2 linked regions of the Reyranella humidisoli genome follow. The protein of the gene in region 2 interacts with the protein of the main gene of each other region in a pairwise test. Links are inferred from orthologs where the notes say so. Each region holds a gene or a part of one and is shown on either strand. Other genes may lie near its edges.

Region 1 (7,680 bases), on a different replicon or contig from region 2:
CCCGGGCCGCATGCCCGCTCCCTCGGCGTCGGAGGCGCGGGCGCGCTTGGCCACGGCGACCGATTCGCCCGTCAGCATGGACTCGTCGACCAGCAACTCGCGCGCTTCCAGCAGCACGCCATCGGCCGGGATGCGGTTTCCTTCCGCCACCAGCACGACATCGCCGCGGACGACCTCCCGCCCCGGGATGCGCCGGGACCGGCCGTCCCGGATCACCAGGGCGCGCGGGCTCGTCATCGCGCGCAGGGCGTCGAGAACCTTCTCGCTGCGGATCTCCTGCACGATCGAGATCGACACCGACAAGGAGGCGAAGGCGAGCAGCACGACTCCGCTCACCAGGTCGCCGAGGGCGGCGTAGACCGCCCCGCCCGCCAGCAACAGGCCGAACATCGGCTCGCGCAGTATCTCCAAGGCAATCTGCCAGAGGCGACGCGGACCGGCGGCCGGAAGCTCGTTCGGGCCATCGGCCGCGAGGCGCCGCCCGGCCTCCTGCTCCGTGAGGCCGGCGGAGGCCGGTGTCATGACGGGCCGGTGCGCGGGCGAAAGAGCGTCGGCACCGCTCTCGTCATCATCCCGATCGCATGCACGAGGCTCTCCCTAGCGGACTGGAGCGCTTGATCACGCAATGCCGTCGAAACGACATTGCGCCAGATCAAGAGCCGCCGGAAGCCTTCCCTGATGCCGATCCTATCGTGCAAATTGCCACGAGTTGGACGCGGTTCTGAGACGTCCAATTCCGTACCCGCGATGTTCCTTGGGGGCAGATAGTCTAAGTGCTTGGAAACATTGACCGGGCTTGGTGGGCGCACCAGGGCTCGAACCTGGGACAAGCTGATTAAGAGTCAGCTGCTCTACCAACTGAGCTATGCGCCCCCACTGCCTAGCAGGGTCATTGCCCGGAAGGCGGCGGCTATACCAAGGCTGTTCCGCCTTGTCGATAGCCCCGTTCGAAGGATTTTTCGCAGGTTCGTCTATCGGGTCCGGGGGAGCTGGGCGTCGCGGTAGACGTTGACCCCGATCAGCAGTCCGCAGGCGAACATGACCGACAGCAGAGCGGTGCCGCCGTTGCTGACCAGCGGCAGCGGGACGCCGACGACGGGCAGCATGCCCATCACCATCGCGGTGTTGATGAACACGTAGAGGAACAGCATCGCCGTGACGCCCAGCGCCAGCAGGCGGCCGAAATGATGCTGGCTGCGGAAGGCGATGGAGAAGCCCCAGACCACCACGAGAGCAAACAGGCCGAGCAGCACGAGCGCGCCGGCCATGCCCCACTCCTCGACGAAGGTCGTGAAGATGAAATCGGTCTGCTTCTCGGGCAGGAAGTTGAGCGACGACTGCGTGCCCTTCAGGAACCCCTTGCCGAACATGCCGCCCGAGCCGATGGCGATCTTCGACTGGGTGATGTGGTAGCCGGCGCCCAGCGGGTCGCGGTCGGGATCGAGGAAGGTGAGCACGCGCTTCTTCTGGTAGTCGTGCATCAGCGACCAGGCGATCGGCAGGCAGGCCACCGCGCCGATGCCGGCCGCCAGGAACATCCAGATCCGCACCCCCGCCACGAACAGGAGCGCCCCGCCGCCCATCAGCACCATCATCGCGGTGCCGAGGTCGGGCTGGACCATGACGAGACCGACCACCACGAGGATCATGATGAGCGGCGGTATCGTGTAGACGAACTGCGAGGCCTGCTCGCGCCGCAGCCCGTGATAGTAGCGCGCGATCACCAGTATCACGGCGACCTTGGCGATCTCGGAAGGCTGGATCTGCATCGGGCCGATCACCAGCCAGCGCTGGGCGCCCATGCCGATCTTGCCGATGACGTCGACCGCCACCAGCATCAGTACCGACACGATGTAGATCGGCCAGGCCAGCGACAGCCAGACCTTGGGATGGATCAGGGCCACCACCAGCATCAGGATGAAGGCCGAGCCGTAGCGCACCGCATGACGCGCCGCCCACGGCTCGAACCTTCCGCCGGCCGCCGAATAGAGCGCCAGCACGCCGATGCCGGCGATCGCCGTCAGCACCAGCACGAGGCCCCAGTTGATGCGCCAGATCTTCTCGGCGAAGCCGACCGGCGCCGGCGCGTCGAGCGCCGCGCTGCTACCCATGGCGGCCAGACTCATCGCGACGCCATCTTTTTGAAGCGGTCGGTGCGGCGCGACGGGTCGCGCTTCATGGTCTCGACCAGCACGTCGCGGCCGATCGGACCCGCGGTGGCACCGCCGGCCTGGCCATGCTCGACGATCACGGCGCAGGCATAGCGCGGATTGTCGACCGGGCCATAGCAGACGAACAGCGCGTGATGGCGCAGATGCCACGGCAGCGAGGCCTGGGTGATGCCCATCTCGCGCTCGCGCTCGGTGATGCGCTTGACCTGCGCGGTGCCGGTCTTGCCGGCATAGGTGAATTCGGGTTGCTTGACGCGCAGCGCGTTGGCCGTGCCCTGGCTGCTGTTCACCACGTCCGACATGCCCTGCCGCACGATCGCCAGATGCTGCGGGTTGAGCCGCAGCGAGGGCGCCGTCGGCTTGGTGCGCGGCGGCGGCGGCACCAGCTCCTCGCGCGGGGTCGCCTTGGCCAGCAGCAGGTTGGGCTGGACCTCGTAGCCGCCATTGGCGATGCGCGCCGTCATGATGGCGAGCTGCAGCGGCGTCGCGGTCATGTAGCCCTGGCCGATGCCGAGGTTGAACGTGTCGCCGTGCTGCCACGGCTTGCCCATCTTCTCCTGCTTCCAGGCGCGCGTCGGCTGGTTGGCGGCGGACTCGCCCGGCAGGCCGAGTTCGCTCACCTTGCCGAAGCCCAGGCGCTGGGCCATGTCGCTCACCCGGTCGATGCCGGCCCGGCGCGCCGCCTCGTAGAAGAAACAGTCGCACGACATGGCGATGGCTTCGCTGACGTTGGTCGAGCCGTGGCCGCCCTTCAGCCAGCAATGGAACTTGATGTTGCCGAGTTCAAGGAAGCCTGCACACGGCAGGCGCGTCCACGGGTCGATCACCTTGGCCTCGAGGGCGGCCAGGGCCGTTACCATCTTGTAGGTCGAGCCCGGCGGATAGACGCCGGCGATCGCCTTGTTGTGGAGGGGCCGCTCGGGATTATCGAGCAGGTCGCGCCATTCGGTCTGCGTAATGCCGCGCGCGAAGGTCGAGGGATCGAAGCCGGGTGTCGAGACCATGGCGATCACGTCGCCGGTGACGACGTCGAGCACGACGACGGAGCCGCTCTTGTGCTCCTTCATCTTCTCCATGGCGAAGCGCTGGATGTCGAGGTCGATGGTCAGCAGCGCGTTGGCGCCGGGCTGGCCCTCCGTCCGGTCGAGTTCGCGAACGACGCGACCGACGGCGTTGACCTCGACCTGAACGGCGCCGGCACGACCCCGCAGATTGTCCTCGAGCGAGCGCTCGACGCCCTTCTTGCCGAACCGCATGGTCGCGAGCTGCAGCACCGGATCGTCGCGGCCAGCGAGATCCTCATCGGCGACGCGACCGGTGTAGCCCACGATGTGGCTCATCAGCTCGCCCTCGGGATAGTCGCGCGACTGGCCGAGATCGATGAACACGCCGGGCAGGTCGGGGGCGTTGAACTCGAGCCGCGCCACCTCTTCCCAGCCGAGATTCTCGCGCACCACGATGGGCTGCGCGCTGCGGCTGCGGCGCAGCTCGCGCAGCAGGCGGACCTTCTCAGCCTCGCCCAGGCTGAAGATCTGGTCGAGGCGCTCGACCAGCAGGTCGGCGCCGCGGCCACGGTCCGACGTCGCCATGGCGCGGAAATTGTTGCGGTTCACGGCGAGCGGCACGCCGCTGCGGTCGAAGATCTGGCCGCGCGACGGCGCCAGCAGCCGCATGTTGATGCGGTTCTCCTCGGCCATCGTGGCGAACCGGTCGGTCTCGACGACCTGCAGCTGGTACAGGCGGCCGGCCAGCGCCGTCAGCAGCACCGCCTGTGCGCCGCCCAGCACCAGCGCGCGGCGCGTGAACAGGCCGCTGCGCTCGCCGTCGCCCTTGCGGAAATTCTTCATAGCGCCGTCTCGCCCGTCCGCGCGCCGCCGCGGGACAGTTCGGGAATGTTCAGCGGGTCGCGGGCGCGCACGCGCGCGAGCAGCGGGGCCAGCAGGGGGTAGATCACGATCACCACCACATACTGCAACATCGCCGGCACGGGATCGATGGGCGCCCAGGTCCACAGGGTCGTGAAGGCCCAGACCAGCGCCACGAAGCCCCAGCAGACGATACAGAAGCCGATCCACTGGAACAGGAACGGAACGCCCACCAGGTAGCGGCGGTTGGCCACGACGGCCGCGCGGATCAGCACGAAGCCCAGCGCGCTGACGCCGACGGGGGCGCCGGGTCCTCCCAGCAGCAGGTCGAGCAGGACGCCCAGGACCAGCAGCAGCGGCCCCGGCAGGCGCTCGGGCGTCGCCAGGCTGAACTGGAAGACCACCAGCGCCGGCAGCAGCGGCAGCGCGTCCGAAAGATACGGGGCGCGCAGCGGCGCCAGGGTCAGCAGCACGAAGAACAGCAGCACCGTGCCGGGAAGCGCGGCGCGGCCCCAGCGGTCCAAGAGAGCGAGCGTGCCGTCGGTCCGCATGTCAGCGCGACCGCACGGCCGTGCCGCCCGGCGGCGCGGCCGGCGGCGGCGGGGCGCCGGCCCCGACGAGGCCGGTCACGCCGTAGTCGACGACGCGCACGAATTCGAGGCGGGAGAAATCGGTGAACGGCCGAACGCGGACGCTGCCTTCGCTGGTTTCCACGACCTCACCGACGGGGATACCGACCGGAAAGCTGCCGCCATGGCCGGAGGTCACGATACGGTCGCCGGCCTGAACGCCCGCGACGCCTTGCAGCAGGGCGAGGCGAAGCCGGGGTGAATTGTCGCCGGCCAGGATCGCCCGTTCGCGCGTGCGCTCGACCAGAACAGGCAGGCGGGAATTGACGTCAGTCACGAACAGGACACGCGAGCTGTTCTCGCCCACTTCGGCGATGCGGCCGGCCAGGCCCTCGCCGGTAACGACCGCCTGCCCCGGCGCCACGCCGACCCGGCGGCCGACATTGAGCAGCGCGCCGCGCATGTAGGCGCTGACGCTGTCGCCCACGAGGCGGGCGGTGATGAACGAAGCCTCGGGTCCCTCTCGGAACCTGGCAAGGCTGCGCAGGCCCTCATTCTCGTTCTCGAGGCGCCGCGCGGCGGTCTGCCAGGCGAGCAGCCGGGCATTCTCCTCGCGCAGACGGGCGTTCTCGTCGCGCAGGGAGGCGAATTCACGGAGATCGGCGATGGCCCGGTTGGCATAGGCGGCCGGCCGGGCGATGGCCTCCAGGACGGGGCTCGCCACGTCGAGCGCCAGCACGCGGGCATGTTCGACCAGGACGGTGTCGGCCTTGCCGACCAGCATGATGCCGAAGGCGGCGATCACGAGCAGGCCGAGGGCGAAGCGCTGCACCACCGTGCGCACCTGGCCCGCGACTACCTCGAAGTCGTCCCGAATCGCCATTTCCTGCCCATTCTAACCCAAGCGGGCGGCGGCGCGGCCTGTTAGTACATCGAAGAAAGGACGCCGCGAAGACGCACGATGTTCTCGACAGCATGGCCCGTGCCAAGCGCCACGCAGAGCAGCGGATCCTCGGCCACGGAGACCGGCAGGCCGGTCGCCTGGCGCAGCACGGTATCCATGTTGGCCAGCAGCGCGCCGCCGCCCGTGAGCACGATGCCCTTGTCGACGATGTCGGCGGCCAGTTCCGGCGCGGTGTTTTCCAGCGCGACCTTCACGGCCTCGACGATGGCGCTCACCGGCTCCTGAAGGCTCTCGGCGATCTGCCGCTCGGTGATGACCAGCTCCTTCGGGACGCCGTTCATCAGGTCGCGGCCCTTGATCTCCATCGTGCGGCCCTCGCCGTCGTCGGGCGGGCAGGCGGAGGCGATGGTCTTCTTGATGCGCTCGGCCGAGCTCTCGCCGACCAGGAGGTTATGGTTTCGGCGGATGTAGGCGATGATCGCCTCGTCCATCTTGTCGCCGCCCACGCGCACCGAGCGCGGATAGACGATGCCGCCCAGCGACAGCACGGCCACCTCGGTGGTCCCGCCGCCGATGTCGACGACCATCGAGCCGGTCGGCTCGGTCACCGGCAGGCCGGCGCCGATCGCGGCGGCCATCGGCTCCTCGATCAGCCAGACCTTGCGGGCGCCGGCGCTCTCGGCCGATTCCTGGATGGCGCGGCGCTCGACGGCGGTGGAGCCTGAGGGCACGCAGACCACGATCTGGGGATGGGCGAAGCTGCGGCGATTATGCACCTTCGAGATGAAGTGCTTGATCATCGCCTCGGCGACTTCGAAGTCGGCGATGACGCCGTCGCGCAGGGGACGGATCGCCTGGATGTTGCCGGGGGTACGACCCAGCATCATCTTGGCCTCTTCGCCGACCGCGAGAACCTGACGCTTGCCGCTCTGCGTGGTGAGGGCCACGACGGACGGTTCATTCAGAACGATGCCCCGACCCTTCACGTAGACCAACGTATTGGCCGTACCGAGGTCGATGCCCATGTCCGCCGAAAATAGCCCGATGACGCGCGACAGCATTGAGTTAAGTCTCTGTAATTACGGCGAAATCTTGAATTTTTGGCGCTATTCCAAGGTCCAGCGCCGGAGGTGCGACCGGGTTTAGACCGGCAAGGCAAGGCTCGCAAGGCGATTCAAACGGCCGCACCCATGGTCACTGTTTGTGCTCGTTGGTGATTCGTCGCGACTGAAAAGTTGCGCGCTGCGGGTGCGTCAGGCGTTCGCCAGCCGCCGCTCCTGCCGTTCGATCCAGGCCACGACATCGGCACGACGGCCCGTCTCGATATGCGCCCATTGATGAGACTTCAGTTCCTCGCCGGTTCCCGAGCGCCAGTATTCCTTCACCACGAGCATCGTCCAGGGCGCGGCGCCGGTGGCGCGCCCCGTGGTCACCTCGACGGTGAAGCCGTGGCTCGCACCGGCGTAAGAGTGCCGCTCGCGCTGCCAGGCGACGCCGTCGACGGTCCACGACGTCTTCAGGGCGCGCGACGTGCCGGGTTCGAGCAGGCGATCGACGATGCGAAAGAATGACGCGTCGCCGATCTTGCGCACTAAGACACGCTCACAAGCAAACGACCAGCCTCACCCTGAGGAGCGCCCCGCAGGCGCGCGTCTCGAAGGGTGGGCAACGCGCACCTCGTTCCTGAAGTCACCCTTCGAGACGGCGCTACGCGCCTCCTCAGGGTGAGGTCTGTACCGATCTTGCGCACTTCAGAGGCCCATCATCTTGGCGATGGTGTTGCGCTGGATGTCGTTGGTGCCGCCGCCGATCGAGCCCACGCGGACGTCGCGGAACAGGCGCTGGATGTCGTGCGCCATCGTGTAGCCGGCACCGCCCATGATCTCCATGGCGAGATGGGCGCACTTGAACTCGCCGTCGGTGCCCTGGATCTTGGCGATCGCCGTCTCCTCGACCGGATCGAGACCGGCATCGAGCATGTCGGCCAGGCGATAGGTCAGCGCCTGCGTCGTGCGCAGCAGGATGCGCATGTCGGCGAACTTGTGCTGGATCGCCTGGAACTTCGAGATCGGCTGGCCGAACTGGATGCGCTCCTGGGCGAAGCGCTTGGCGTACTCGATGCCGAAATGCATGTTGCCGCAGGCTTGCGCGGCGAGACACAAGCGCTCGAG
Region 2 (7,711 bases):
AGGCGCCGGCCGCAAAGAGCGGCAACCAGCCCGCAGTGGTGATGGCGAGGCCCAGGCCCAGCGCCAGCATGCCGACCTGTGTCATGCGCACCGCGCCATAGCGCAGGATGAAGCCGCCGCAGCCGATGGTCGTCAGGAAGGCCGCGACCGAGCCGATGGCGAGATAGACGCCGACCAGCGCGGCCTCGATGCCGAGATCGACCACGATGGCGGCAGCGATCAGCGGAACGGTCGAGCGTCCCAGCGTGGCGAAGGTCTGCTGAACCGTCATGGCGCCGAGCGCGACATAGAGAGGACTGGCGATGAGGCGGCTCCGGCTGTTCCTCGATCGAGAGTGGCCTGACAGGATCAGAATGCAAACAGATTGTCGCGAAAATGCGCGTGGGCGTACGCAGTGCGAACGAGGCCGCGCTTCTGCAGCGCCGGCACGAGTCCATCGGTAACGTCGGCGACGTAGCGACGACTGAGCGGCCCGTTGAACATGAAGCCGTCGCCGCCCACCTGCTCCATCGCCTCCTCCATCACGTCAGCGACACGTTCGACGGATCCGACGACGGCATCCTCGAATCCGAAACGGTAGTTCGCCGCGACTTCGCGCAAAGTCCGGCCCTGCGCCAGGAAACGCTTCAAGGTTCCCTGCTGGCCGTTGGTCGTGAGCTCTGCCAGCGGTGCATCGAGGTCGAAGGTCGAGAAGTCGATGTCCGTCAGGCTGCCCATCATCGCCAGCGATACTTCCGGCGCGGCCTCGCGCTGCGCCTGTCGACGCGCCGCGCGATCCTCGGCCTCCTCATTGGTCTCGCCGAGCGTCGGCGACACCACGAACAGCACCTTGCAGCTGTCGGGGTCTCTTCCCTCTGCCGCGACACGCTTGCGCATGTCGTCGCGGAACGCCTTCATCTCCGCGACCGTACCCAGCGCCGCGACCACGACGTCCATGTGCCGGGCGGCGAAGGCCTTGCCTTGCGGCGAACCACCCGCCTGCACCAGCACTGGCCGTCCCTGCGGCGGCTGAGCGGTGTTGAGCGGGCCGCGTGAGGAGAAGAACCGTCCCTTGAAGTCGATGGCCCGAACCTTCGCGGGATCGACGAAGATGCCCGTCTCCCGGTCGGCAACGACCGCGTCGGCATCCCAGGACGACCAGAGCTTCGTCACGAGGTCCACGAATTCGTCGGCCATCTCGTAGCGCAGATCGTGCTCGAGATGAGCATCGAGACCGAAGTTCTGCGCGGCCCGCTCGGCGGTCGAAGTTACGAAATTACAGCCGACCCGCCCCTTCGACATGAGGTCGAGCGTCGCGATCAGGCGCGCGAGCAGATAGGGCGGATAGAAGCTCGTGGAGATGGTGGGAACGATCCCGAGATGCTTCGTCGCTTGCGCGATCAGCGGGACGAGCGGCAGCGGATCGTTCTTCGGCGCGCGCAGGGCTCGTTCGAGATAAAAATCCATCGAGCCGCCGTAGTTGTCGGGGACGAACAGCGAGTCCTCGAGCAGCAGGCAGTCGAAGCAGGCGCGCTCCAGCGCCCCGGCCAGTTCGATGTGAAGATCGGGCTGCGCCCACTCGCGCGCATCGACACCCGACCAGGGCTGGTTCCAGCCGTGAACGCCGAAACTGTTGCCGAGGAACCAGCCGAGATGGAATTGCCGTACAGCCAAGTTGTGCCTCTCCGCCATTGACCCCGGCGGAGATGCAATCGACGGACCAGCTTGATCAGGACGCTTCGGGCTTTACCGTCATGTCGATGGTGCGCGCCTTGTGCGCGTAGAGGTCGATCTTCGCCCACATGCGCGCCAAGGCGACCTCGTCGGCCTCCTTCTCGGTGTCGAAGGGACCGTGCCAGGCGATCGTGTCCCGCACCGGCTTGTTCCAGTTGGCGCGGCGATCCTCGATCTCATACTCGGCTTCGAACACGAACCACATGGCAGCCCACTCCTTACGCGGCTTCCTTGTCCTTGCCCTCGCCCACGCGGGCGGCAAGCGAGGCGGCCATGAATTCGTCGAGGTCGCCGTCCAGCACCTTCTGCGGGTCCGAGCGCTCCACGTTGGTGCGCAGGTCCTTCACCATCTGGTAGGGCTGCAACACATAGGAGCGGATCTGGTGACCCCAGCCGATGTCGGTCTTGCTGGCCTCGGCCTCGAGACGCTCGGCCTCGCGCTTCTGCAGTTCGACCTCGTAGAGGCGCGCCTTCAGCATCTGGATCGCCTTGGCGCGATTCTGGTGCTGCGAGCGCTCCTGCTGCACGGCGACGGCAATGCCGGTCGGCAGATGGGTGATGCGCACCGCCGAGTCCGTCTTGTTGACGTGCTGCCCGCCCGCGCCCGAGGCGCGATAGGTATCGACACGCAGGTCCTTGTCGACGAGCTCGATCTCGATGTTGTCGTCGACCTCGGGATAGACCCAGACCGAGGCAAACGAAGTCTGGCGCCGCGCATTGCCGTCGAACGGCGAGATGCGCACCAGCCGGTGCACGCCGCTCTCGGTCTTCAGCCAGCCATAGGCATTGGGCCCCTCGACCTTGTAGGCGCAGGACTTGATGCCGGCCTCTTCACCGGCGCTCTCTTCCAGCCAGCTCACCTTGAAGCCGCGGCGCTCGGCCCAGCGCGTGTACATGCGCGCCAGCATCTCGGCCCAGTCCTGGGCCTCGGTGCCGCCGGCGCCGGCGTTGATCTCGATATAGGCGTTGTTGGCATCGGCCTCGCCCGACAGCAGCGTCTCGAGACGCGCCGCCCTGGTCTCCCCCGTGGCCTCGCGCAGCGCTTTCTCGCACTCGGCGATGGTGGCCTCGTCCTTCTCGGCCTCGGCCATCTCGATCAAACCGACATTGTCGTCGACCGCGGCGCGCAGGCGCTTGATCGCACCGATCGCCGCTTCGAGCTTGGTGCGCTCGCGCATCACCTTCTCGGCTTCCTTCGGGTCATTCCAAAGCGCCGGATCCTCGGCGCGCGCGTTCAGCTCATCGAGACGGACGACCGCACGGTCGTAGTCAAAGACGCCTCCTGAGGAGTTCGAGCGACTCCTCGATCTCGTTCACCATCGCTTGGGCTTCGGCGCGCATCACGAATCCGTTTCAAACTGACTAATAGGTCTCGCCGGTGCCCGAGAGACCCGGACGCCGGGGGCTGCCCGCCTGCTGCGGGCCCTGCGTGGGGTCTATAGCGGAATAAGGGGCCGATCCGTCAAGCGGTGTGACCATGTAGCCCTCCGATCCCGGCTCGGTGTTCGGCTTGAACACTTCGTCGATCGTGCCGCCCTCGTAGCTGAAACGGACCATGCGCAGGCCCGGTGGCACGCGGAACGGCGTCGGCGGCTTGCCCTTGAAGATCTCCTTGGCGATCGCTTCGTAGATCGGCACCGAGTTGCTGCCGCCGGTTTCCTGCGAACCCAGCGTGCGCGGCTCGTCGAAACCGATATAGACGCCGATGGTGATGTCGGGCGTGGAGCCCAGGAACCAGTTGTCGTGCGCGTCGTTCGTCGTGCCGGTCTTGCCCGCAATCGGACGGCCGAGCGCGCCCAAACGGCCGGCCGTGCCGCGGGTCGTCACGCCCTGCATCATGCTGACGACCTGGTAGACGGACGCGGGATCGTGGAACGGCTTGCGCGAATCGATCAGTTCAGGCGCGGCCGGCCTGGCGTTTCCCGCCGTCTCGCCGCAGCCGCGGCAGGTGCGAGGCTCGTGGCGATAGACCGTCTTGCCATTGCGGTCCTGCACGCGATCGACCAGCGACGGCGTGATCTCGAGGGCACCGTTGGCCAGCATCGCGTAGGCCATCGTCATGCGCAGCAGCGTCGTTTCGCCGGCGCCGAGCGCCATCGGCAGGTAGGCACCCATGCCGTCCGTGACACCGAATTCCTTGGCGACGTCGACGACGCGCTTCATGCCGATCTGCTGGGCCATGCGAACCGTCATCAGGTTGCGCGACAGTTCGAGACCGCGACGCACCGTGGTCGGTCCCAGCATGTCGCCGCCGTAGTTCTTCGGCGTCCACAGCGGCTGGCCGTGGCCCGGATCGTAGACGAACGGCGCATCGAGCACGATCGAGCCCGGCGTGAAGCCTGCGTCCATCGCCGCCAGATAGACGAACGGCTTGAAGGCGGAGCCCGGCTGTCGCGCGGCCTGGACGGCGCGGTTGAACTGACTGCGACCATAGGACCAGCCGCCCGACATCGCGAGAACGCGGCCGGTCTGGGTGTCCATCACCACCACGCCGCCCTCGACATTGGGCACCTGGCGCAAGGCGTAGGTCTTCGGCGGATAGGGCTTGGCATTGGCGCCGGCCGGCTTCTCGACCTTCTCCACGACAATGACGTCGCCCACGGCAACGACGTCGCGCGGGCCGCGCGGAGCGGCGCCCACCGTCTGGTTCTGCAGGGTCGGACGCGCCCAGCTCATCTCGGCGAAGGGCACAGTGCCCTCGCCGTCCGGTAGGCCGACGATCTGGATCGACTGCGCATCGACCTTGTTCACGACGGCAAGCTGCCACGTCGGCGGGCCGGCGAGCGGCCGGCGCTGGGCGATGCGGGCGAACTCTTCCTCCCAGACGCTCATGTCGGGAATCTTGGCGTAAGCGCCGCGCCAGCCGTGACGGCGGTCATAGGCGATCAGCCCGTCGCGCAACGCGTTGTCGGCGACGTTCTGGATCGCCGGATCGAGCGTCGTACTGACGGTCAGGCCGCCTTCGTAAAGCCCTTTCTCGCCATAGGCGGCCATCAGATTGCGGCGCACCTCCTCGGCGAAGAAGTCGGCCTGCGCCACTTCGGTGGTGCTGCGGCGGCGATACTGGAGCTTCTCGGCCCTGGCGGCCTGCGCTTCGGCGGCCGTGATGTAGCCGTCCTCCATCATGCGATGAAGCACATAGTCCCGCCGGGCGTAGGCTTCCTTTTCGTTACGCACGATGTTGTAGCGGTTCGGCGCCTTCGGCAGCGCCGCGAGGTAGGCGATTTCCGAGAGCGAGAGCTCATCCAGCGAACGGTCAAAATAGTTGAGCGCCGCCTGCGCTACGCCATAGTTGCCCGAGCCGAGATAGATCTCGTTCAGGTACAGTTCGAGGATGCGTTCCTTGGAGTAGGTCTCCTCGATCCGGAACGCGAGAATGGCCTCGCGGATCTTGCGCGAGAGTGTCGCCTGGTTGGTGAGCAGGAAGTTCTTCGCGACCTGCTGCGTCAGGCCGGACGCGCCCTCGGGGCGTTTGCCCGGGTTGGCGACATTGGCGACCATGGCGCGCACCACGCCGATGAAGTCGATGCCCGGATGGGTAAAGAATCGCTGGTCCTCGGCCGCGACGAAGGCCTCGAGTACGCGCTTGGGCATGGCAGCGACCGGAACGAATACGCGCTTCTCGCGGGCATACTCGGCCAGCAGCTTGCCGTCGGCGGCATAGAGCCGGGTCAGGGTCGCCGGCTGGTAGTCGGCCAGTTGCTTGTGATCGGGCAGCCCGTGACTGAAATGCCAGAAAAGGCCTGCGACGGTCCCGGTACCGACAATGAGGACGGCAGTGGCGAACGCCAGGCTGATCTTTATGAAGTTGAGCACGGTCACTTTCTACGCGGCACCCAAAGGGCCTTCAATGTCGCAGAATGCCTCGCACTTATGCCTTTCTTGTGGCGCCGAAATAGGCGTCCACGGACGCCCGCAGCGCCCGGGCAAGGGCCAACTGGTGCTGACGGACGGTCAGAAGCTTCTCGTCCTGCGAATTGGAGAGATAGCCCAATTCCACCAGCGCGGCCGGAATGTCGGGGGAGGTCAGCACGGCGAAGCCCGCCTGCCTGTGGGTGCGCGGCAACAGCCTTACGCCGTTGCGGGCGAAGGTGGCGACGACCGTGTCCGCAAGACGACGGGAGTCGTTCACAGTCCCCCGCTGGCTCATGGCCACGAGCGTCTGGGCCACATTGTCGGGCTGATCGGACAGCCTCATGCCTGAAACGACCATGCCGGCACGGTTTTCCCGAGCGGCCAATGCAGCCGCTTCGCGGTCCGTCGCCTCCTCCGACAATGTGTACACCGATGCACCCCGCACATCGTTGTCGCTGTGCGCATCCGCATGGAGCGAAAGGAAGAGATCGGCCTTGGCGGCCTGGGCGCGAGCGACACGTTCACGTAGCGCGACATAACTGTCCGTGTTCCGCGACAGCAGGACCCTGTAACGGTTGCCGGCCAGCAGTTCGCGTTGCAGGTCGCGCGCGATCGCCAGAACGACGCTCTTCTCCTGGGTCCCTCGGCCGCCCAGGGCGCCCGGATCGCGGCCGCCATGGCCGGGGTCGAGAAACACCAGTTTAGGCCGGGCCATCGGCACGGTCGGCGTCGGCTTCTTGACCGATTTCTGGCGCTTCGAGGGTGCCGCCAGGGCGCCCCCTGCCCCCATTCCAAGCACACTCACGCCGGCCAGAACGGCGAGCAAATGACGGCGGCGGAAATCGGACATGGCGAACGCCAAGGGTCAAAGAGGGATGAAATTTGTTTGAATATTATTAAACCAATATCAGAAAAGAGACTGTAATTCCAAATATTTTCAATGCCTTAAAAGATCAAATTCATGCGACACAATCTTTTGATTGTAGGCCCGTTCGCAACCCCGTATGTTGCGTTCCGCGAGCAGTCGCCGTCGTTCGTAGCGCGCCTTAGGGTCGCGCTCCGACGGCAGTTTCCGAGCCAGACTGGGCTCGCGCCTTTGCAGAAATGGGGGCGCGGCCGGTCTGCGGAGAGACTGTCAGGCAGGCGGTGGCTATCAGGAAACTCGAGGTTGGCAGGACCCAGTCGTGGTCCGGCGGCGTGAAGCTTCCCCGTCTTGGCCAGAGTTGGCCGTTCGGCGGGTCGATGACGCACCGCTCCCCTCGCACGACGGAGGCGACATGGCCGCCGGTCGCTCGCACCGGTAGGGATCGGACGCCTCGGAGCGAGCCCATGGCAAGGCGTATGCTCATCGATGCAAGTCACCCGGAAGAGACCCGGGTCGTTGTGGTCGATGGAACGAGACTTGAAGAATTCGACTTCGAAACCGCGAGCCGCAAGCCCCTGAAGGGCAACATCTATCTCGCGAAAGTCATCCGCATCGAACCGTCGCTGCAGGCGGCGTTCGTCGAGTATGGCGGCAACCGGCACGGCTTCCTGGCCTTTTCGGAAATCCACCCGGACTATTATCAAATCCCCGTCGCTGACCGCGAACGGCTGATCGCCGAACAGCATCGCCTGCACGCCGAGGCTGAAGAGGACGAGCCGCGCCGGCGCAATCGCGTCGACCGCACCGACATCGAAGAGGCCCGCGAAGCGGCCGCCTCGGAAGCGGTCCCCGCCCCCGACGCCCCGACCGACGCGGTTGCGGGCGAGCCTGGCCCCGAGGCGCCGGGCTTCGAGGCGGCGTCCGCCGAAACGGCCGTTACGGAAACCGTCGCGGTCGAGACGACCACCATCGAACCGGAATCGCAGGCCCAGCCCGCGGAAATTCCCGTCGAGCGCCTCGATGGACCGGTTCACGTCGAGCCTGCCCTCTCCGAAACGGCTGTAGAGACGGCCCCCGTCGAGACAGCGGAAGCCGCCCCGGCCTCCGAACCCGCAGCCGAAGGCGAGACCGTCGCGACCACGGAAGGCACCGATCAGCCCGTCGAAACGGACGGCGCGGTTTCGACCGATCCGGCCGAGGCGCCGCAGCCGGACGTCACGGTCGAGACGCTGGGCGGCGACGAGGTCGTGGAGGAACGCGAGACGCGCGAGCGTCGTC

What was found. Proteins that work in one complex are often made in the same cells at the same time.
Region 1: the proteins of KQ910_RS23225 (region 2) and mrdA interact in binary tests that used the Escherichia coli proteins (3 or more experiments, as listed by UniProt). The link is inferred for Reyranella humidisoli from one-to-one orthologs.

Annotation. Positions count from the first base shown.
Region 1 is NZ_JAHOPB010000001.1:2,137,513-2,145,192, reverse strand. Bases 1,571-4,570 are described here. They hold mrdA (penicillin-binding protein 2), read right to left. Parts: upstream 4,019-4,570; coding sequence 2,123-4,018; downstream 1,571-2,122. Other genes in these bases: KQ910_RS10430 (hypothetical protein), read right to left, coding at 4,015-4,570; rodA (rod shape-determining protein RodA), read right to left, coding at 1,571-2,126. Also shown: KQ910_RS10450 (cation-translocating P-type ATPase), read right to left, coding at 1-522; more of rodA, read right to left, coding at 972-1,570; more of KQ910_RS10430, read right to left, coding at 4,571-4,587; rod shape-determining protein MreC, read right to left, coding at 4,589-5,488; KQ910_RS10420 (rod shape-determining protein), read right to left, coding at 5,530-6,570; KQ910_RS10415 (hypothetical protein), read right to left, coding at 6,763-7,101; KQ910_RS10410 (acyl-CoA dehydrogenase family protein), read right to left, coding at 7,261-7,680. UniProt on the Escherichia coli protein: Catalyzes cross-linking of the peptidoglycan cell wall. Responsible for the determination of the rod shape of the cell. Is probably required for lateral peptidoglycan synthesis and maintenance of the correct diameter during lateral and centripetal growth.
Region 2 is NZ_JAHOPB010000002.1:997,788-1,005,498, reverse strand. What follows is about bases 2,803-5,833. They hold KQ910_RS23225 (penicillin-binding protein 1A), read right to left. Parts: upstream 5,530-5,833; coding sequence 3,076-5,529; downstream 2,803-3,075. Other genes in these bases: KQ910_RS23220 (N-acetylmuramoyl-L-alanine amidase family protein), read right to left, coding at 5,585-5,833. Outside these bases: KQ910_RS23245 (MFS transporter), read right to left, coding at 1-271; KQ910_RS23240 (NtaA/DmoA family FMN-dependent monooxygenase), read right to left, coding at 349-1,653; KQ910_RS23235 (hypothetical protein), read right to left, coding at 1,709-1,918; more of KQ910_RS23220, read right to left, coding at 5,834-6,418; KQ910_RS23215 (Rne/Rng family ribonuclease), read left to right, coding at 6,898-7,711. UniProt on the Escherichia coli protein: Cell wall formation. Synthesis of cross-linked peptidoglycan from the lipid intermediates.